3 regions of the Thioalkalivibrio sp. ALE9 genome follow, and region 3 is predicted to be linked to each of the others. Evidence: predicted binding sites of a transcription regulator. Region 3 holds the regulator's gene; each other region holds the start of a gene.
The links. Region 3 encodes FliA, which starts transcription of late flagellar genes. Its sites were predicted from a motif close to GCTAAAGTTNNNNNNNNNNCNGCCGATA; they were not measured.
Positions count from the first base shown of each region.

Region 1: a site for FliA is predicted at 2,912-2,939, ahead of D106_RS0101195 (methyl-accepting chemotaxis protein). Genes of this name have one in related genera too.
Region 2: a site for FliA is predicted at 2,266-2,293, ahead of D106_RS0111190 (methyl-accepting chemotaxis protein). Genes of this name have one in related genera too.

Region 1 covers NZ_KB898122.1:255,520-262,891, reverse strand. The annotation lists gene D106_RS0101200 (amidohydrolase family protein) at 1-513, shown strand, start outside; gene D106_RS0101195 (methyl-accepting chemotaxis protein) at 932-2,842, opposite strand; gene D106_RS0101190 (DASS family sodium-coupled anion symporter) at 3,022-4,524, opposite strand; gene D106_RS0101185 (superoxide dismutase) at 4,697-5,278, shown strand; gene D106_RS0101180 (acetylornithine transaminase) at 5,381-6,577, shown strand; gene argF (ornithine carbamoyltransferase) at 6,574-7,372, shown strand, end outside.
Region 2 covers NZ_KB898131.1:4,581-11,952, reverse strand. The annotation lists gene D106_RS0111195 (GNAT family N-acetyltransferase) at 1-148, shown strand, start outside; gene D106_RS0111190 (methyl-accepting chemotaxis protein) at 155-2,170, opposite strand; gene D106_RS0111185 (ATP-binding cassette domain-containing protein) at 2,329-4,248, opposite strand; gene D106_RS15285 (hypothetical protein) at 4,699-4,902, shown strand; gene D106_RS0111180 (MFS transporter) at 5,252-6,592, opposite strand; gene D106_RS0111175 (homoserine O-succinyltransferase) at 6,748-7,372, opposite strand, start outside.
Region 3 covers NZ_KB898122.1:492,564-499,935, forward strand. The annotation lists gene flhA (flagellar biosynthesis protein FlhA) at 1-1,456, shown strand, start outside; partial or broken gene flhF (flagellar biosynthesis protein FlhF) at 1,505-2,612, shown strand; gene D106_RS0102355 (MinD/ParA family protein) at 2,781-3,605, shown strand; gene D106_RS0102360 (RNA polymerase sigma factor FliA) at 3,602-4,369, shown strand; gene cheY (chemotaxis response regulator CheY) at 4,411-4,791, shown strand; gene D106_RS0102370 (protein phosphatase CheZ) at 4,887-5,663, shown strand; gene D106_RS0102375 (chemotaxis protein CheA) at 5,709-7,372, shown strand, end outside.

The DNA.
Region 1 (7,372 bases), 240 kb from region 3:
GTCGCCCGCATGCTCGATGAATCCGACGTGAAATGGCGCGGCCTGGGCGAGTTCCATATCCTGGCGGATGACCGCTTCGCCCCCGGTTTCGAGCAGCTGCTGGACCTGGCCGTGGCGCGCGACCTCACCATCATGATCCACGGCGACCCCGCCGTAATCGACCACGCCTACGCGACCCATCCCGAGGTCCGCATCCTCTGGGCCCATGCCGGCAGCTACGCGTACCCGCCGCTGGTGCAGGACTACCTCGAACGCCACCCGCGCATGAACATGGACCTGTCCATGCGCAACCCGCGCATCAATCCCGGCGGCCAGATCGACGACGCCTGGTTCGAGCTCTTCCTGGCCCACCCCGACCGCTTCATGATCGGCGTGGACACCTTCACGCGCACCCGCTGGGAACAGTACACGCGCCTAAAGGACGAGACCCGCGCCTGGCTGGAACAACTCCCCGAGGACGTCGCCCGCGCGATCGCCTTCGAAAACGGCGAACGGCTCTTCCCCGCTCCGTAAAGCCCTGGATTCACCACGAAGCGCACGAAGGCACGAAGAAAGGCCAGGACAAGGGCGGTTCACAGGAAGGCCGAAAGATTCGAAGGATGAATCGGCTAAAACCGCCCGGGGCCTGGCCGACGCCGTGACCCGTCCAGCCCGCCGGCCGAGCCCCCTGTGGGAGCGGGCTCGCCCGCGAAGCCCCCGCCCGCGTCCGCTCGAGCACCAGCCCTCCCCGTCAGACCGTGCCCGATCCACTACCCCATCAACCTCTCTTCCAATCTTCCCCGCTTCCTGTAGACCGGTTTTCGCCATCGAACCAGCCCTTCTTCGTGCCTTCGTGCACTTCGTGGTGAATCAAGCCGTTCAACCACACACGCATGAAAAAGCCCGCCACCCCAAAAGGATGGCGGGCTCGGCTCCCGGCACCTGATCGTGATCAGACCTTGAACTGACCCACGCGTTGCTGCTGCTCGGAGGCCAGCTTGGACAGCTCCTCGGACGCATTGCGGATCTGCTCCGAACCCGACGCGGTCTGATCCAGCACCTCGGTGATGTTGGCCACGTTGCGGTTGATCTCCTCGGCCACCGTGGACTGCTCCTCGGCGGCGCTGGCGATCTGCGTGTTCATGTCGCTGATGCGGGTGACGGATTGCGTGATCGCGACCAGCGACTCGCCGGCCAGGTTCACCTGCTCCACGCTCTCGTGGGCCTTGGCACGACCGTCTTCCATCGCCTGCACCGCCTCGCGCGTGCCGGTCTGGACCCGCTCGATCATCTGCTGGATCTCGTGGGTCGAGTCCTGAGTGCGGCTGGCCAGCGTGCGCACCTCGTCCGCGACCACCGCGAAGCCGCGGCCCTGCTCGCCGGCGCGGGCGGCCTCGATCGCCGCGTTCAGCGCCAGCAGGTTGGTCTGATCGGCAATGTCGCCGATCACCTCTAGGACCTTGTTGATCTCCTCGGCGTCCTGCGACAGACGACTGACCACCTCGGCGGCGCTGTCCACCTGAGTGGACAGGCCATTGATCGCGGTGACCGTCTTCTGCACCACCTGCTGGCCGGCGTTCGCATCCTGATCGGTGGTCTGCGCGGCGGCGGCGGCGTCCGCCGCATTCCGGGCCACTTCCTGCACGGTGGCCGTCATCTCGTTCATCGCGGTGGCGACCTGGTCGGTCTCCGCCTTCTGGCGGCGGACCTGCTCGTTGGTCTCCTCGCTGGTCGCGGACAGCTCGTTGGCCGCGGCCGCTACCTGGTCGGAACCGGCCGCCACCTGCTGGATCAGCACCCGGATCTTCTCCACGAAGTTATTGAAAGCGATGGAGAGATCCCCCAGCTCGTTCTTGCCGGATACCTTCAGCTGACGCGTCAGGTCCCCTTCGCCACTAGCGATGTCGTTCAGACGGTCCACGGTCTGGCACAACGGCCGCACGATGCTGCGCGTCAGGAACCAGGCCAGCAGCGCGCCCAGGACCACAGCAATCACGCCGACCATCACCACGGTACCTGTGGCATTGCGCGCCATGTCGACATAGGCACTGCGATCGACCATCAGCTCGAGGACGCCCACCGCGTCCCCGGAGAAGTCCATCACCGGCCGCGCGATCACCGCCATCGGCTTGCCCTGGTAGGTCACGTTGCGCACGTGTCGCTCGCCACCGAGCACCTCGCGCATCTCGGCGGCGCTGAAGGTGGCCTCGCCATCGATGGTGCCGCCAAAGCGGCTGAAACGTCCGTCGTCCCGCAGGTACAGCGCGACCGGCGCCCCCAGCTCCTCGGTAAACTGCTCGAAGAAGGGATCACCGAAGGACAGGCCAAACTCCACCGAGCCCACGTGCTCACCGTTACGGGCGATCGGCACGACACCTCGAATCCCGAGGCCCGCCACACCCTCTTCCAGACCGGAGATCGGCGCCTGGTTATTGTTGGTATCGACCACGGTCTGGCGGAATCCGGACAGGTCGTCATCGAAGCGGTCCGGACGATGCACGCGCAGGAAGGACGTCGCCGGCGGCGTATGGAACTGGTACTGGCGCACCCCGTAGTCCGTGCTCAGCGACTCGAAGGTCGGCACCGTCATCGCGGCCAGCCGCTCGCGATCGCCCGTGGCCATTGCCTCCTGGATATCCGGGATGCGGGCGACCGTCTCGGCCATCGCCGTGGCTCGCGCCGCCTCCTGGTCGAGCCGATCCAGCAACTGTCCGGCCAGGTCGTTCAGCTCGCGCTGTTCGGCGCGATCCGCCATCGTGCCCAGGGCGTTCATCACCACCACCAGCGTCAGCACCACGGCAAGTACGACCACGCCGATGATGCCCACCATGAGCCGCACGCCAATCCGGATATTGTCAAACATGTCTGCGCGTCCTTTCCTGCACCGGTCACGGCCGGCTTCAGAATCAAGATTCAGGTCAGTCGTCCTACCTAGCGGCGGCGAATCCTAAAACTTGAATACGAAGGTACTTTCTTCCCCACAGGTTCTCAGGGGACAAGATTGCTTCGGTGGGCCGCTTCCGAGCTCCGCGCTCAGACGGGCTACAACAACAGAATCTCGGCAAACGCGTAGACCACCAGGCTGATCAGCACCAGCGCCAGCACCGAGAGCAATGCCCCGCCACGCACCATGTCCAGCACCCGCAGCCGGTTGCTGGCGAACACGATGGCGTTGGGTGGCGTCGCCACCGGCAGCATGAAGGCCACCGATGCCGCAAACGCCACCGGCAGGGCCAACAGCAGTACGGGCACCTCCATGCTCAGCGCGAACGCGGTCACCAGCGGCAACAGCGTGGCCGCCGTGGCGGTATTGCTCGTCACATGACTCAGGGTCATGGTCAGGAGCGCCACCCCGGCCATGATCAGGATCAGCGGCCAGGCCTGGGCGATCACCAGGGCATCCGCCGCCAGCTCCGCCAGCCCGCTGGACTCTATCGCCGCACCCAGGCTCAAGCCCCCGCCTACCAGCAACAGCACGCCCCAGGGGAGCTCGCGCGTATTGTCCCAGCTCAGCAGCCGGCGCTGTTCGCGCGACCCCGACGGCACCAGGAACAGCAACCCGGCCCCGAGGATCGCGATGCCGGCATCGGTCAGCGAGATCGGTAGCCAGCCCTCGAGCAGCGGCCGTGTCAGCCAGGCCAGCGCAACCAGCAGAAACACCCCGGCCACCCGCTTTTCCGCGACCGACCAGGGGCCCACGGTCGCGCGCTGTTCGTCCAGCAGCGCGCGCAGACCGTTCAGCTCCACCCGGTGCACCGGAAACACCCAGCGAGTCAGCGACCACCACGCAAGGGCCAGCAGCACCGCCGCCAGCGGCAGCCCCAGGGTCATCCATTCCAGGAACCCGATCTCCATCCCGTGGCGATCCCCGAGGTACGCGGCCGTCAGGGCATTCGGCGGCGAACCGATGATGGTCGCCATGCCCCCGATGTTCGCGGCGAACGCGATGCCCAGCAGGAGCGCCAGGGCCGGGCGTCGCGATTCCATGTCCGGCCCCTGTGGAGACGCGCCGCGCTCGATCAGTCCAAGCACCGAGAGCGCGATCGGCAGCATCAGGGCCGCCGTCGCGGTATTGCTGACCCACATGGACAACCCCGCCGTGGCCAGCATGAAGGCCCCCACGAGCACATGCAGGCGATTGCCGGCGCGCGCCACGATCGCCAGCGCCATGCGCCGGTGGAGATCCCAGCGCTGCACGGCCAGGGCAATGGCGAAGCCGCCCATGAACAGGAAAATGATCGGATTCGCGTACGGCGCGGTGGCCTCGTCCATGGGCACGATGTCGAGCACCGGCAGGACCGCGATCGGCAGCAGCGCCGTCACCGGCAGCGGCAGGGCCTCGCTGATCCACCAGGTCGCCATGAACAACGTCAGGCCCAGCACCCGCCAGGCCGCCGGATCGAACCCCGCCGGGGCCGGTACCAGCAGGAAGATGGCGAAGATCGCCGGCCCCAGCAACAGACCGATGCGCCCGCGCCAGTTCACCGGAGGGGTCTTTTCCGGTTGGGTGTCGCGTTGCCCTGCCGTGTCCTCGGTCGCTGCCATGGGCCTCTTTCGTCGGTCAAACATCAGGGTATACGGCCCGGGCCAAAACCAACCCGTACCATCGGAAATTGCATCGTCCGGGCAACGTGACTATCGTTGTCCCGTTATGCGGCGTGCCCGTTTCGGGACGCTGCCACAGCAGTTTCTCACGACACTGTCCAAGGAGTCTTTCATGGCCTACGAACTGCCCGATCTGCCCTACGCCAAGAACGCGCTGGAGCCGCACATCTCCGCCGAGACGCTGGAATACCATCACGACAAGCACCACGCGACCTACGTGACCAAGCTGAACGGCCTGCTGCCGGGCTCCGAGTTCGAAAACGCCACGCTGGAAGACATCATCAAGAAGGCCCCGGCCGGCGGCATCTTCAACAACGGCGCCCAGGTCTGGAACCACACCTTCTACTTCAACTGCATGGCCCCGAACGCCGGCGGCGAGCCCTCGGGCAAGCTGGCCGATGCCATCAACAGCGCCTTCGGCTCCTTCGACGCCTTCAAGGAGAAGTTCAACGAGTCCGCCGTTGGCAACTTCGGCTCCGGCTGGACCTGGCTGGTGCAGAACAGTGATGGCTCGGTGGAGATCGTCAACACCTCCAACGCCGCGAACCCGCTGCGCGACGGCAAGACCCCGCTGCTGACCTGCGACGTCTGGGAACACGCCTACTACATCGACTACCGCAACGCCCGCCCGAAGTACCTCGAGAACTTCTGGGCCGTGGTGAACTGGGACTTTGTGGCCCAGCAGATGAAGTAAAGTCCCAAGCGGACTAAACTAGGCGCCTTTGGCCGCATGACGCGGCCGCGCCTTTCATCGAGCCGGCGGCCCTCCGCCGGCTCTTTGGTTTCGGAGAACCCCATGAGCGACGCCCTGCAGAACACCTACAAGCGCCTGCCCGTTGCCTTCGAGCGCGGCGAAGGCGCCTGGCTGTGGGATACCGACGGCAAGCGCTATCTCGACGCCCTGTCGGGGATCGCGGTGTGTGGCCTTGGCCACGCCCATCCCAAGGTCGCCCAGGCCGTCTGCGACCAGGCCAGCACCCTGGTGCACACCTCCAACCTCTACCGCATCCCGCTGCAGGAACAGCTGGCGCGGCGCCTGTGCGCGCTGTCCGGCATGGATCGCGCCTTCTTCTGCAACTCGGGGGCCGAGGCCAACGAGGCGGCGATCAAGCTCGCCCGCCTGCATGGCCGTGCCCGCGGGATCGCCGAGCCGAAGATCGTGGTGATGGAGGGCAGCTTCCATGGCCGCACCATGGCCACCCTGTCCGCCACCGGCAACGCGAAGGTCCGGGCCGGATTCGAGCCGCTGGTATCGGGCTTTGTGCATGTGCCCCACGGCGACGCCGAGGCCGTCGAAGCCCTGGCGGCCGACCCGGACGTCGTCGCGATCCTGGTGGAGCCGGTCACCGGCGAGGGCGGCATCCATGTCCCGCCGCCCGGCTACCTGCGCCGCCTGCGCGAACTGGCCGACCAGCACGGCTGGCTGCTGATGCTGGACGAGATCCAGGCCGGCATCGGCCGTACCGGGCACTGGTTCGCCTTCCAGCACGAGGGCATCACCCCGGATGTGGTCAGCCTGGCCAAGGGTCTCGGCAACGGCATCCCCATTGGCGCCAATCTGGTGGCCGGTGCCGCCCGCGAGCTCTTCAGCCCGGGCATGCACGGCACCACGTTTGGCGGCAACCCGCTGGTGTGCCGGGCGGCGCTGGCCGTACTCGATGTGATGCAGGACGAGGCCCTGTGCGAACAGGCGTCCCGTCAGGGCGAGCTCCTGCTGAACCGACTGCGCGACCGCCTCGCGGACCATGCGGGCGTCGTCGCCGTGCGTGGCCGCGGTCTGATGATCGGGGTCGAACTGGACCGCCCGGCCGGCGAGCTGGTCATGGCGGCGCTGGAGCGGGGGCTGATCCTGAACGTGACCGCGGATCGGGTCATTCGCCTGTTGCCGCCGCTGATCATCGACGACGACCAGGTGGAACAGATCGCCGTAACCGTAGCCGACCTGGTGGACGCGTTCCTGGCGTCGCCCCAAGCCAACGAGGTCTCCGCATGAACCCACGCCACTACCTCTCGTTCCTGGATCTCTCCGGCGACGAAACCCGGGCCCTGCTGCAGCGCGCCATCGAGCTCAAGCAGCAACTGAAGGCCGGCGAGCACCACGATGACCTGCTGCGCGGCAAGACGCTCGGCATGATCTTCGAGAAGTCCTCCACCCGCACCCGCGTGTCGTTCGAAGTGGGCATGCAGCAGCTGGGCGGCAACGCCCTGTTCCTGTCCCCGCGCGACACCCAGCTGGGGCGCGGCGAGCCGATCGAGGACACCGCCCGCGTGCTCTCGCGCATGGTCGACTGCGTGATGATCCGCACCTACGAACACGAAAAGATCGAGCTGTTCGCCAAGCACGCCACGGTGCCGGTGATCAACGGCCTGACCGATCTCGAGCATCCGGCCCAGCTGCTGGCCGACCTGCAGACCTACTTCGAGCATCGCGGCGACATCCGCGGCAAGCGCGTCGCCTGGATCGGCGACGGCAACAACATGTGCCACAGCTACATGTACGCCGCGCGCCTGCTGGGCTTCCAGCTGGTGGCCGCCTGCCCCGAGGGCTACGACCCGGAGCCCAGTGTGGTCGATACCACGCGCGAACACTTCGAGCTGACCCGCGATGCCCGCGCCGCCGCCGAGGGTGCGGATCTGGTCGTCACCGACGTCTGGGCCAGCATGGGGCAGGAACAGGAAAAGAGCGCCCGCCGCCGGGCCTTCTCCGGATTCTTCGTCGATGCCGACCTGATGCGGCTCGCCAACGACGACGCCCTGTTCATGCACTGTCTCCCCGCCCACCGCGAGG
Region 2 (7,372 bases), on a different contig from region 3:
TCCGGAAGGCCGCCTGCTGGCGGCGAGCCTGGCCGCGCCTATCGACTGGGCACGCCTGGCCCGCGAGCTCGGGGTGTCCGGGCGGCGCGGCGTCACCCGCAGGCTGCGCCGCGCCGCCCGGACCTGGCTGGAGGTACGTAGCCCGTAGACCGGGTCAGAGCCGGAACTGCGCCAGGGCCTGCTGGATCTCCTTTTCCACCTGCTTGAGTTCGTCGGAGGCGGCGCTGACCCGGTCGGCGGTGTTGGCCGACTGATCCGCCTCGTCGGAGATCTGCACGATATTGCGGTTGATATCCTCGACCACCGTGCTCTGCTGGCGCGAAGCGACCGCGATCTGCTCGGTCATCTCCACGATGGTGGTGACCGACTGCCGGATCTGCTGCAGGGCGCCGTTGACCTCGGCGGTATGCTCCATGGTCGACTCGGCCTCTTCCTGACCCTGTTCCATGGCCTTGACGGCACTGGTGGTGGCGGTTTGCAGGCGCGAGATCATGGACTCGATCTCGTCGGTGGATTCCTGCGTGCGGGTCGCCAGCTTGCGGACCTCGTCGGCGACCACCGCGAAGCCGCGGCCATGTTCGCCGGCGCGGGCGGCCTCGATGGCCGCGTTCAGGGCCAGCAGGTTGGTCTGCTCGGCGACCCCGCGGATCACCTCGAGGATGGTCCCAATTTGCTTGGAGTCCTCGCCCAGCTTGGAGACGGTCCCGGCGGCCTGCTCGACGGTGCCGAGCAGCGAGGCCATGGACTCGATGTTCTTCTCCATCACCTCGGAGCCGTTGTTCACCGCATCCCCGGCCTCCTGGCCGGCCTGGGAGGTCGCGTCGGTGTTGCGCGCGATCTCCTCGGCGCTGCTTTGCAGCTCGTTGATCGCGGTGGCGACACGCTCGGTCTCGTCGCGCTGGCGCGAGACCGCCTCGCGGGCCTCGTAGGCCTCCTGGTTCAGGTTCTCGGTGGCGCGGTTGAGTGTCTCGGTGCTGCCGCGCGCGTGGCCGATGGCCTGGGCGATCTTGTCGGTGAAGCGGTTGAAGGCGCGGCCCAGTTGCGCGGTCTCGATCAGCCCGTTCTCGTCCAGGCGGCGGCTCAGATCGCCATCGCCGTCGGCGATCTCCTCGAGCGCCGCGGTGGAGTGGGCCAGCGCGCGCCGCACGACCAGGATGATGAACACCGCGCCGGCCAGCCCGAGGATCACGCCGATCAGGGCCAGGATGCCCTGGGTCGTCTGGGTGGCGCGCATGTCGGCAGTCAGGGCGGCGGCGCTGCGTTCGGCGCGGGCAGTGATGCGCTCGCTGAGTCCTTGCAGATGATCGCGGGCCTCGACCAGCAGCGGGCCGATCTCGGTCCGAATCAGGTAGGCATCCTGCAGGGCCTGTTCGCTGCCGTGGATCTCGATCAGGTCGTCCAGCGCGGTGTTCTGGGTATCCAGGGCCATCTGGAAGTCTTCCAGCGCGATCTGCTGTTCGAAGTCGAGATCGTCGAACTGGTCCATCAGCTGCGCGGTGATGTCGTTGGTGCGGGTCGAGAACAGGCGGACGTTCTCGCGGAAGGCGTCATCGCGGAAGGCGATGAACCCGCGCAGGTTGGAGGTGACCTGGACCACCGACATGCGCAGCTCATGCAGGGTGTCGAGACGGTCCCAGGAACGCTGGAAGCGCGGCAGGGCCATCTCGGCGTCGATCATCATGTTGGTCTGCTGGGTCATCTCGCGGCTGGCCGGGTTGGCCCGGGCGTTGGCGATGCCCAGGGCCGGCATATTCTCGGCCGCGTTCTCCGCCACCTCGATCAGGCGGTCCTCGAAGCTGGCGAACTGATCCACCAGGCGGCGTACCTCGGTCGCGCTGGCGGCGAGTTCCTCGTCGGCCGCGATGACCGGATTCTCGTTCAGGGCCCGCGTGGCCGCATCGAGCTCGCGCATCGCGTTTTGCCATGCATCGCGATGCGACTGCTCCTCGCTCATCAGGTAGAAGCCGAGAAACGCCGCGCTCTCCTGCAGCAGCTGCTCGACATCGTTGACCCGGGCGACGGCCGGGTAGTCGGCCTGCGTGAGTTGCTCGACCCCCTGACTGCCCGTGCTCATCGCGCGCAGTGCCAGCAGGGAGTTGATGATCAGGATGGCGACGACCAGGCCGAACCCGGCAATCAGCAGCCCCCGGATGGAGAGTTTGTCCAGCATGCGATGACTCCTTCAGCGCGCCCTGTCCCGGGCGCTTCGCGAACCGGCCGCGGTCTCGGAGAGCGCGGACCCGAAAGGTGGCTATTCAACCCCTGTTACGGCAGACCCCCGGCAGAGTTGAGGGGTGGCCGGAAACCCGAGTGTAGACGCGCCGACGCTCAACCGGATTCCAGCTGCTCCCAGCGCTCGAAGCAGTGGGCCAGCTCGGCCTCCACGGTCTCGAGCCGCGCCTGCAGGTCGCGCATGCGTTCACCGTCGCGCAGGGCCTCGGGATCGGTCATCGCCGTGGTCAGTTCCTGTTGCTCGGTTTCCAGGGCCTCGATCCGGGCCGGGAGGGCCTCCAGTTCGCGCGCATCCTTGTAGGACAGTTTGCGCGGGGTCGCCGGAGCGTTTTCCGATGTCTGCGGCGATGGTTCGGGAGCGGGCTCGGCCCGCGGCTCCGGGGCGCCGGGGCGGGCGGCGGCCGCGGTTTCGCCCTCCAGCAGCCGCCGCGTGACACGTTCGGGCAGGTCGGACCAGCCACCCACGAACTCTTCCACCGATCCGTCGCCCGGCAGGACCAGGGTCGAGGTCGCGACATTGTCCAGAAACGAGCGGTCGTGGCTGACCACGATCACCGTCCCGGTGTACTCGATCAGGAGCTGTTCCAGCAGCTCCAGGGTCTCCACATCGAGGTCGTTGGTGGGTTCGTCGAGCACCAGCAGATTTGCCGGGCGCAGGAACAGCTTGGCCAGCAGCAGGCGATTGCGCTCGCCCCCGGACAGCGCCGACACCGGCTGTCGGGAACGTGACGGCGGGAACAGGAAGTCTTCCAGGTAGGACAAAATGTGCCGGCTCTCGCCATTGACCATCACCCGGTCTCGCCCCTCGCCGACCGCGTCCTGCACCGTGGTGTCCTCGTCGAGATGCGCGCGCGCCTGGTCGAAGTACGCGATCTCCAGCTGGGTGCCCAGCTTCACGTGACCGGCCAGCGGCTCCATCTGTCCGAGCAGGCCGCGCAGCAGGGTCGTCTTGCCCGCGCCGTTGGGTCCGACGATGCCCAGGGCATCGCCGCGTTGCAGCAGCAGGTTCACGTCCCTGACGATGGGTTTTTCGTAGCCGAAATCGGCGTGTTCCGCCTCGATCACCAGCCGGCCCGAACGCTGTTCCGGGCTCAGCTTCATCTTGACCTGGCCGCTGCGTTCGCGACGCTCGGCGCGCTTCTTGCGCAGGGCCTGCAGTGCCCGCACGCGCCCCTCGTTGCGGGTACGCCGTGCCTTGATGCCCTGGCGCACCCAGGCCTCCTCCTGCGCCAGCTTGCGGTCGAACTCCGCGCGCTGGGTGGCCTCGGTCTCCAGGCGTTCGGCCTGGCGCTCGCGGAATTCCTCGATCGACGGCGGATGTTCATACAGCTGCCCGCGGTCCAGCTCCAGGATGCGGGTGGCTACACTCTCCATGAACTGGCGGTCATGGCTGATGAAGACCACGGTCAGGCCGCTCTCGAGCAGGAACTCTTCCAGCCAGCGGATCGCGGCCACGTCGAGATGGTTGGTCGGTTCGTCGAGCAGCAGCAGCTGCGGGCGCTGCACCAGCTCGCGTGCCAGCCAGACCCGGCGCTTGAGTCCGCCGGACAGCGCGGCGAACTGCGCCTCGGGGTCCAGGCTCAGGCGGGAGATGGTGGTCTCCACCCGGTTCTGCAGGCTCCAGCCATCGATGGCGTCGAGCTGCGACTGCACTGGCCCCATCTTCTCCAGGGCATCCATGTCGCCGCCGGCCGCGGCCTGGCTCAGGTGGTGGAAGCGCTCCAGCAGGCGCCCGGCCTCGCCCAGGCCCTCGGCCACGACATCGAACACCGTCCCTTCAATGCCCGGGGGCAACTCCTGGGTCAGGTAGGCGGTGGTGAGGCCGTCCTGGCAGGTGATCTCGCCCGAATCCGCCTGCGCCTCGCCGTTGAGCACCTTGAGCAGGGTGGATTTGCCCTCTCCGTTGCGCCCGGCGATGGCGACGCGCTCGCCGGGTTCCAGGCTCAGGTTGATGCCGTCGAGCAGGGCGGCCATGCCGTAGGCCAGGTGGATGTTGCGCAGGGTGAGCAGTGCCATTCGAGTTCCGGTCGCGAGCGAGTGTTGTAGCGGGCGCCAAGCCTATCACCTTGGCGCTCTGCGGCGTGCGGTTGGCTGCGTCCAGCCGCCTGCCTCGTGGTGGCTGGTCCTCTTTCGTCATCTGGTGTTTACGGTGCCTTCGGTCCACATACTGCCCGGCGCTGACTCGCCAGCGCGCCGCGCCCGTTGTTGATCAAAAACGGGCTTCTTTGCTCGTGCAAAGAAGTACCCAAGAAACACGCCCGACTGCCGCGACCCCGGCCCGCTGCGCGGGCCGGGGTTTCCCTCGCTCCGAGGTTTTTCGCGGGCGGCGCTGAACTCGCTACGCCTTCGGCTCCGCTCAGACATCCAGCGCCTTTTTCCCCGCGAAAACCCTCTCCACTCGGCGCGACGACAACGGGGGATTCAAGGTCAAGACAACAGCCGTCCCGACGGTCGTGCCAGTGGAGGATGGCTAACTTTTCGGACATCTTGGGCACGCTCGGCCCTCGGCCGTTGCGTGCCGCGCCCGCAGGGCGGGCGCCAGGGGCTTTCGAGCGGCGTTGCCTATGGTTAGGCGCAAACATGGGGATGCGTTCGGTTTTGACCTTCGCCTCCCGTATGGAGCCCCTTGCGGAAGGGTTCTCGGGCCGGGAGAAGGCGCTGGATGTCTGAGCGAAGCGCAGCGTAGCGAGTTCAGCGCCGCCGGCCCGAGGGCCCTGGAGCAAGGTTCCCGGGCGGAATCCGGGTGCCCTTCTTTGGGCACTTTCTTGGGCAAGCAAGAAAGTGCCTCGGGGCGCGCTGGCGAGTCAGCGCCGGGCAGTATGTGGACCGAAGGCACCATAAACACCGAAGAATGAACCAGGACCAGCCTCAGCCCGGCAGGCGACCGGCCGGAGGCACCGTAAACACCAGAGGCCGAACCGGGACCAGCCACCAACAGGTCGGCGGCAGGCCGGAGTCACGCGAAAACGGAATCGCCCAGCATGCCTCGTGGGGGGCGAGGGCGAGAGAGGGGCGCGTGTCAGGCCTCGCCCATGAGCCAGGCGCTGGCGGCGCCGGCCAGACTCATCAGCGCGAGGACGAAGATCGCCACCTCGGTGCCCGCCAGCTGCGCCAGCAGCCCGAACAGCCCGCCGACCAGCAGCAGGGCACCAATGACCGTGTTGCTGACCGCGGTGAACGCGGCCCGGGTCTCCTGCGTGGCCATATCCACCAGATACGTCTTGCGCCCCAGGCGCACACCGGCATGACTGACCCCGAGCAGGAAGAACAACGCCGCATAGAGCCAGCCGCCGGGGACCAGTGCGTGGTCGGTATCCACCGGCACGAACCAGACGCCCACCGCGACCGCAATGCCAAGCCCGGCGGCCAGAAGGCCAGACAGGATCAGCACCCAGCGCGCCGAGCGGTCGGACAGGCGCCCCCAGACCGGGGCGCTGACCGCCGAGGCCAGGCCGCTGGCCAGGATCAGCAGCCCCAGGGTGCCGAGATCGCCGGCGGTGGCGTCCTCCGCGAGAAGGACGTAGAAGGGCAGGGCCAGCGCGGTGCTCATCAGCAGGGCGCGGGTCAGCACGAAGTGGCCAAAGGCGCGGTCGGTCCACAGCAGGCGCATGGAGCGGATGGCCTCGGTCACCGCGTTGCCGCCGCCCTCGGTGGAGCCCGGGTCCTCGCGCAGCCGGGTAAAGGTCGCGGCGGCCACCCACCAGGCCCCGGCCGAGGCGGCCAGCAGGGCGACGAAGACCCCGATGCCGGCCTCTTCGAGGTTCGCCAGCGTCAGGTAGATACCCAGGCCCAGGGTGAAGAAGCCGGCGAGGGAGGCGGCATAGCCCATCACGGTTCCGCGCTGGTGCTTGGCGATGGTCTTGCCGAGCACATCCTTGGAAGCCACCGAGTTGATCCCCCGCGACAGGGCAAAGACGATCAGGAGCCCGAGGATGGCCCAGCCGGCGGCGGCGCCCTCCAGGGTCAGGGCGACGACAGCCATGCCGGCGACGGCCAGGCCGGACAGGACACTGCCCAGCACCCAGAAGCCCTTGCGGATCGCCCGGCGGCGAATGGAGGCGGCAACGAACAGTTGAGGCAGTAGCGAGCCAGATTCGCGGATCGGCACCAGGAAGCCGGCGAAGGCGGCCGGGGCGCCCAGGGCGCCGAGCAGCCAGGCCAGCACCAGTCGGGCCGAGGCGAGCTCGTCGCCAATCTTGCTCAGGGTGTTGGCGACCAGGTGGACGAAGAAATTGACCGGCTGGGCGCGGCAGGCGTTTTCGGGGATGTCCTTGCAGACGCGCGCGTCCTCGTCGCCGGCAATGGTTTCGTACAGTCCGATAATCGGGCGCGGAAGCTTGTCCAGGTCGTTGGCGGTCATGAGGTCTTTCCGTTGCGTTGTCCCGTCATTGCGAGGAGCCGAAGGCGACGTGGCAACCTCCAGATGCTGGCAGGGCGGCGGGATCCGGTGGTGCCGGAAGGCAGATTGCCACGGTGCCTGCGGCACCTCGCAATGACAGGGGCGGGTGCGACGCGCTACCGGCGCCCGGCCAGCGGGTCGCTCGGGTCGACGCTGTCGCGGAACGGCTTGCGCCGGTCGAGGTTGGTCAGCTGATAGACGTTGCCCAGCCAGTTGTTGATCACCGCCAGCGCGGTGTCGTGCCAGGTGTTGTCGAGGCGGTCCAGTAGCAGCGCCTCGGGCAGGGCCGGGATCTCGGTGCAGTGTTCCAGCGCGGCCTCCACGTGCTCGCGGTGCTCGTCGAGGATGGCGGCGGCCTGCGGCATCAGGTAGTTCTCCGGCAGCGGCGGGTAAGCGTCGCGTTCGCCCTGGATGTAGCGCACCACCTCGCGTTTGTATTCCTTGAGCAGGCTGATCGAGTCGTATTCCGGGTGGCCCTGGAAGAAGACCATGCGAAAGCCGTCGGGCGAGGCCCCCAGGTGGATCCCGGACTGGTCACTCTCCACCAGCACGCGCAGTCCGTGGCGCTCGAACTGGTCGCGCGAGACATCGTTGTAGCGCGAGTGCGGCACGTCGAAACGGGTGTTCACGCCGGTGACCAGCGGATGCCCGCGGTCGACCACGCGATGCGGGAACACGCCCCACAGCTTCTCGCCCATATGCCGGCGGTGCTCGCCGTAGCGCGCCTGCAGCACGGCGTGG
Region 3 (7,372 bases):
CCTGACCATCGGGGCCGTCCAGCACGGCATGACGATCGGCGATGCCGCGACCAATTACGTGCTGCTGACCATCGGCGATGGTCTGGTCGCGCAGATCCCGTCGCTGGTGCTGTCCTCCGCGACCGCGATCATCGTGACCCGCGTGACCAGCAGCCAGGACATGGGGCAGCAGGTCTTCGGCCAGATGTTCTCCAACCCGCGCGTGCTGTACGTGGCCGGGGGCGTGATCGCCGCACTGGGGATCGTGCCGGGCATGCCCAATGCCGTGTTCCTGGGCCTGGCCGCGCTTATCTTCGGCGGGGCGTACCTGCTCAAGCGCCAGGCCCGCGAGGCCGAGGTGGAGGTGGAGCGCATCCCGCAGGAAGACGAGGGCGGGGCCCGGTCCGAGGATCGCGACCTGACCTGGGAAGACGTGCCGCCGGTGGATCTGGTGTCGCTGGAGGTGGGCTATCGCCTGATCCCGCTGGTGGATCGCACCCAGGACGGCCAGCTGATGGGCCGGATCAAGGGCGTGCGGCGCAAGCTCTCGCAGGAGCTGGGATTCCTGCTGCAGCCGGTGCATATCCGCGACAACCTCGAACTGAGCCCGAATGCCTACCGCATCAGCCTGCTGGGCGTGACCGTGGCCGAGGCCGAGGTCTTCCCCGAGCGCGAACTGGCGATCAATCCGGGCGAGGTGTTCGGGACGGTGCCGGGCACGCCGACCAAGGACCCGACGTTCAATCTGGATGCGCTGTGGATCGACCCGGCGGACCGCGACCAGGCCCAGGGTGCCGGCTATACCGTGGTCGACTGCGCCACGGTGATCGCGACCCATCTGTCACAGGTGTTCCGCGAGAACGCGCATCGCCTGATTGGCCACGAGGAGGCGCAGCACCTGCTGGACCAGCTGGCGCGCCATTCGCCGAAGCTGGTGGAAAACCTGGTGCCCAAGACGCTGTCCCTGTCCATCGTGCTGAAGGTGCTGCAGAACCTGCTGGCCGAGCAGGTCTCGATCCGCGACCTGCGCACGATCGCCGAAACCCTGGCAGACGAGGGGGTCAAGAGTCAGGATCCCGGCACTTTGACCGCGGCGGTGCGGGTGGCCCTGGCGCGCTCGATCGTGCAGGACCTGGTGGGGCCGGAGGACGAGCTGCCCCTGATCGCGCTGGATCCGTCGTTGGAACAGCTCTTGCATAAGTCCCTGCAGGGGAGCTCGGGCGGCACGGTTGGACTGGAGCCCGGGCTGGCGGAGCGGCTGCAGCGCTCGGTGGCCGATGCGGCCCGCCGCCAGGAGACGGCCGGACAGCCGGCGGTCCTGGTGGTGGCACCGGAGATCCGCTCCTGGATCGCCGGGTGGCTGCGCGGCGCGGTCCGCAGTCTGACCGTGCTGGCCTTCACCGAGATTCCGGACAATCGCCGGATCCGGGTGGTTGCCACCGTCGGCCAGGAAGAGTCGCAGAAGCAGTCCGCCTGAACGACACGATGAAGGGTTCCGCCGCGCGAGCGGCGCAGGAGAAAAAGCATGAACGTCAGACGATATCGGGCCCGGGACATGCGTGATGCGATGCGCCAGGTGCGCGAGCAGCAGGGCGAGGACGCGGTCATCCTGTCCAGTCGCCGGGTCGACGGCTGGCTGGAGGTGGTCGCGGCGCTGGAGGACGGCGCCGCGTCGGAGCCGGTAGCCGCGCAGGACGCGCCCGCGACGAGCCGCGAAGCGAGCACAACCGCCCGGCCGGCTCGCGAGCGCGGCGCCGGTCAGGCCGCGGCGTCGTGGCCGGCCGACCCGGAGCTGACCGCCATGCGGCAGGAGCTGCGCGACCTGCGCAGCCTGATGACGCGCCAGTATGCGGAGAGCGAAGAGGCGCGCTGGGCGGCCCGCCACCCGCTGGCGGCGGAATGCAAGGCGCGCCTGATCGACCGCGGGTTCAGCGAGGCCCTGGCGCGCAGCCTGGCCGGAAGCATTCTCGATGACAGCTCGCCGGAACAGGCCTGGGAACGCCTGCGGGCGCGGTTGTCGGGCGCGATTGCCACCCACCGGCCGGACATCCTGGACGAGGGCGGCCTGCTGGCGCTGGTCGGGCCCACCGGCGTTGGCAAGACCACCACGCTGGCCCGCATCGCGCTGCGCCAGATCCGCCGCATGGGCCCGGATTCGGTTACGCTGGTCACCCTGGACAGCCAGCGCATCGGGGCCACGCGCCAGTTGCAGGCCTTCGCCCAGATGGCGGGGATCTCGGTGCGGGTGCTGCAGAACGCGAGAGAGTTGCGCGAACTGGCGCGCCGCGTGGAGGATGGGCACCTGATCCTGGTGGATACGGCGGGACAGGCCCCGCGTGCAGTGGAGGACGAATCCCTGTTCGCGCACCTGCCGCCGGACATCCGGGCCGAGAGCTGGCTGGTGGTGTCGGCGACGACCCAGGGGAGCGCGTTGCGGCGGGTGCTGGAGGCATTTCGCAAGGCGGAGCCCTCGGCGCTGGTGCTGACCAAGCTGGACGAGGCCGAGGAGCTGGGCGAGGTCCTGTCCGTACTGCTCGATCAGCACCTGGGACTGGGGTTCGTCAGTGATGGCCAGCGTATTGCCGAGGACTTTCACCGGGTCGATACCGGGTATCTGACCCGGCTGGCCCTGGAGGATGCCGCCGATGGACCCGGGGCAGCGGCCAATGCCCGCGAGACCTGGGCGGCCGAGCGCCTGGCGGAGATGGAACCGCCGCGGCGCGCGCGCGCCCAGGCACGTCCGGCACGGGCGGCGGAGCCCGCCACGCTGGAACTGATTCAACCGGTCGGGAAGGGGCGCTATGCCACGCACTAACAAGCCGTTGAAGGTCATCGCGGTTGCCTCGGGCAAGGGCGGGGTGGGCAAGACCAACGTATCAGTGAACCTGTCGGTGGGCCTGGCCCGGCTCGGGCGCGAGGTCATGCTGTTCGACGCCGATCTGGGCCTGGCCAACGTGGACCTGCTGCTGGGGATGCGTCCCGAGCGCACGCTGCACGACCTGGTGACCGGGGACGTGGACAGCCTGGAGGATGTGCTCGTCCAGGGGCCGGACGGGGTGAAGGTGGTGCCTTCGGCTTCGGGGATCGCGGCGATGGCCAACCTGACGCCGGCCGAGCATGCCGGTCTGATCCATGCCTTCAGCGCCTATCGCAAACCCCTGGATGTGCTGATCGTGGACACCGCGGCCGGCCTGCAGGAATCCGTGACGTCGTTCTGCCGCGCGGTCCAGGAGACCCTGGTGGTGGTCTGCGACGAGCCCGCCTCGATTACCGACGCCTATGCCCTGATCAAGGTCCTGCACCGAGATCATGGCCTGCGTCGCTTCCGCATGGTGACGAACATGGTCGACGGCCGCGAAGGCGCCGAGCGACTGATGCAGAAACTCAATACCGTCTGCGGCAACTACCTGCCGGAGGTGGTGCTCGACCTGGCCGGCTATATTCCGATGGATGATCACCTGCGCGAGGCGGTGCAGAAACGCGCGCCAGTGGTACAGCAGTACCCCGGGAGCCCGGCGGGGAAGGCCTTTGCCGAACTGGCACGGACCGTGGACCGCTGGCCGGTGGGCGGCGGTGACCACGGTGGCGTCGGGTTTTTCGTGGAACGGATGCTGCAGAGCGCATGATGACGACGCGTAATCGACTTTCCGGCTATCAGGCGACCTCCGCGGCCAGCGGCGGGCACGAGCAGCTGATTGCCGATCACGTCGAGCTGGTCCACCGCATCGCCCATCACCTGATGGCGCGGCTCCCCGCCTCGGTGCAGGTGGATGACCTGATTCAGGCGGGCATGATCGGGCTGCTCGAGGCGGCGCGCCAGTTCGAGGGCGGCCAGGGCGCGACCTTTGCCACCTACGCCGGGATCCGCATCCGTGGCGCGATGATCGACGAGCTGCGCCGCAGTGACTGGACACCGCGTTCGGTGCACCGCAACAGTCGGCGTATTGCCGCGGCGATCCAGACCGTCGAGGCGCGCGAGGGGCGGGCGGCGCGTGGCAGCGAGGTCGCCGCCGAGCTGGACGTGCCGATCGACCAGTACTACGAGATGCTGCAGGATCACGCCGGAGCCCACCTGTTCGCCCTGGACGACCTCGGCGGGGGTGACGACGGGGCCGATCGCGTGATCGAAGGGCAGGAGGTGTCGCCGGCCCGCACCCTCGAGGCCGGTGAGTTCCGTCAGGAACTGGCCGAAGCCCTCGGCGACCTCCCCGAACGCGAGCGGCTGGTGCTGTCGCTCTACTACATCGAAGAGCTCAACCTGCGCGAGATCGGCGCCGTGCTGGGCGTGACCGAGTCGCGCGTCAGCCAGATCCGAAGTCAGGCCACCATTCGACTGCGCGCCCGCCTGGGTTCGTGGCTCGAAGACGGTACGGCTTTGCAGTTATTCTAAAACCCACCCTACGAATCCCGGAGTGACGTGTGGACAAGGGAATGAAGATTCTCATCGTGGACGACTTTTCCACGATGCGGCGCATTATCAAGAACCTGTTGCGTGATCTTGGCTTCAACAATACCCAGGAAGCCGACGACGGCAGCACCGCGCTGCCTATGCTGCAGAACGGGGATTTCGACTTTCTGATCACCGACTGGAACATGCCCAACATGCCGGGGATCGACTTGCTGAAGGCCGTGCGCGCCGACCCGAACCTCAAGTCCATGCCGGTGCTGATGGTGACGGCGGAGGCCAAGCGCGACCAGATCGTCGAGGCGGCCGAGGCGGGCGTGAACGGCTACGTGGTCAAGCCGTTCACCGCCGAGACGCTGAAGGAAAAGATCGACAAGATCTTCGAACGCATTGAAGCACAGGGATAATCATGGGCCTGTGACCGATATGCCCGACGCCCGTGGCACCGACCGCCGCGGGCGTCGTCCGAAACCTTCCGCGCCGTACCCGCAAGAGGCTTCTCATGACTGAACAGGAACACCCACCACGCGACGATCAGCTGGAGCTTGCGCGGCAGTTGGTCAAGACGCTGGAGGCGGGCGACGACACGGGCGCCCGGGCGCTGGTGCAGGATCTGGCGCGCCCCTATGACCGCGAACTCTTCGACGAGCTGGGCAAGCTGACCCGTGATCTTCACGAGGCCCTGCAAAGCTTCCGCGGCGATTCGCGTCTGGTCGAACTGACCCAGGCGGAGATCCCGGACGCAAAGGAACGCCTGAATTACGTGGTCACGATGACCGAACAGGCGGCCCACGACACCATGAATGCCATCGAGTCGAGCCTGCCGATCGCGGAGTCGTTCAGTCAGCAGGCGGCCGACCTGACGGCGAAGTGGACGCGCTTTCGCAACCGCCAGCTCTCGGTGGAGGAGTTCCGGGACTTTGCCCGCGAGCTCGACACGTTCTTCGCGCAGGCGGGGGAAGACACCGAGGAGCTGCGCCGGCTGCTCTCCGAGGTGCTGATGGCACAGAGCTATCAGGATATTACCGGCCAGGTGATTCGCCGCGTGATCCAGCTGGTGACCGACCTGGAAGAGAACCTGGTGTCCCTGATCCGGCTCTCCAGCGGGCGCATGGAGCAGGTCGAGGCGGCCGAGGCGTCGCTTGAACAACGCGAGGAGGAGCGCGAGGCGGACCGCAAGGGTCACGGTCCCAGCGTGCCCAAGACTCAAGATTCCGCCGCGGATGTCGTTCAAGGACAGGACGAGGTGGACGATCTGCTATCGAGCCTGGGCTTCTAGGCAGTTCCCCTCATGCGAATGGCGCCACGCGACCGGAGAGACTGAATGGCCATCGACCCCAATGACGAAATCCTTCAGGACTTCCTGATCGAGGCCGGGGAACTGCTGGAGGGGCTCAACGAGCAACTCATCGACCTGGAACAGAATCCCGATGACCGGGATCTGCTGAATGCGGTCTTTCGAAGCTTCCATACCATCAAGGGTGGAGCCGGCTTCCTGAGCCTGGACCCCCTGGTGACCGTGTGCCATCACGCGGAGGACGTCTTCAACCTGCTGCGTAACGGTGAGCGGCGAGCGGACAGTCACCTGATGGACACCATGCTGCGGGTGCTGGACACCCTGAACGTGATGTTCGGGGACCTGCGCTCCGGCGTGGATCCCACACCCGCCGAGGCCGATCTGGTGGAAAACCTCCGGCGCATGGCGAACAACGAGGACGTGGCGGCGGAGCCCGCCGCGCCGCCGCCCCCGCAACCCGAGCCGGAGCCAGAACCCGAACCGCAAGCGGATACGGATGCGGAACCGGCGGCGGATGGCGACGCGATGGTCGGCGCCGATGACGAGATCACCGACGACGAATTCGAGGCCCTGCTCGACAGCCTGCACGGCGATCAGCCGCCGAAGCCCGTGGAGACGGACTCGACGCCGGGGGATGCGGCCGGAGAGGAGTCGGCTGCGGAGGGTGAAGGTGGCTCCGGCGACCTGATCACCGACGACGAATTCGAGAACCTGCTGGACGAGTTGCAGGCCAAGGGCGCCGGGCCGGCCGCTACCGGGGCGGTCCCCAGCCCCGCGGGCGACGAGCCTGCGGAAGCCCCGGCGGCGACGCCCGAACCCGCCGAGCCGGAGAAGGCCGCCGCGCCCGCCGATACCCCTGCGGGAGGCCAGGGCGGCGGCGCGCGTGCCGGCGGGGGTGCCGAGGGGGGCGGCCGGGCGGCCCCGCAGGGCGAGACTTCCGTGCGCGTCGACACCGAGCGCCTGGACGAGATCATGAACCTGGTGGGCGAGCTGGTACTGGTGCGCAACCGGCTGAGCATGCTGCGCTCGCAGCATGTCGATGACGAGCTGGGCAAGGCGATCAGCTCCCTGGCCCTGGTGACCTCGGATCTGCAGACCTCGGTGATGAAGACCCGCATGCAGCCGGTGAAGAAGGTCTTCAACCGCTTCCCGCGCGTGATCCGCGATCTCTCCCGCAATCTGGGCAAGGAGATCGAGCTGGAGATCTTCGGCGAGGACACCGACCTCGACAAGAACCTGGTCGAGGCCCTGTCGGATCCGCTGGTGCACCTGGTCCGGAATGCCGTGGACCACGGCATCGAGACCCCCGAGGTACGCGAGGCGGCGGGCAAGCCGCGCAAGGGGACCGTAGTGCTGGGGGCCGCTCAGGAAGGCGATCACATCGCGCTGCTGATCAAGGACGACGGCGGCGGCATGGACCCGCAGGCCCTGCGGCGCAAGGCCGTGGAGAAAGGCCTGATGGAACCGGCCATGGCCGAGCGCATGACCGATCGCGAGGCCTTCAACGTGATCTTCATGGCCGGCTTCTCGACCAAGACCGAGATCTCCGACGTCTCCGGCCGCGGGGTCGGGATGGACGTGGTCAAGACCAAGATCTCGCAGCTCAACGGCACCATCGAAATCGACTCCGAGGTGGGCGTGGGCACCACGCTGCGGGTCAAGCTGCCCCTGACGCTGGCGATCCTGCCCGC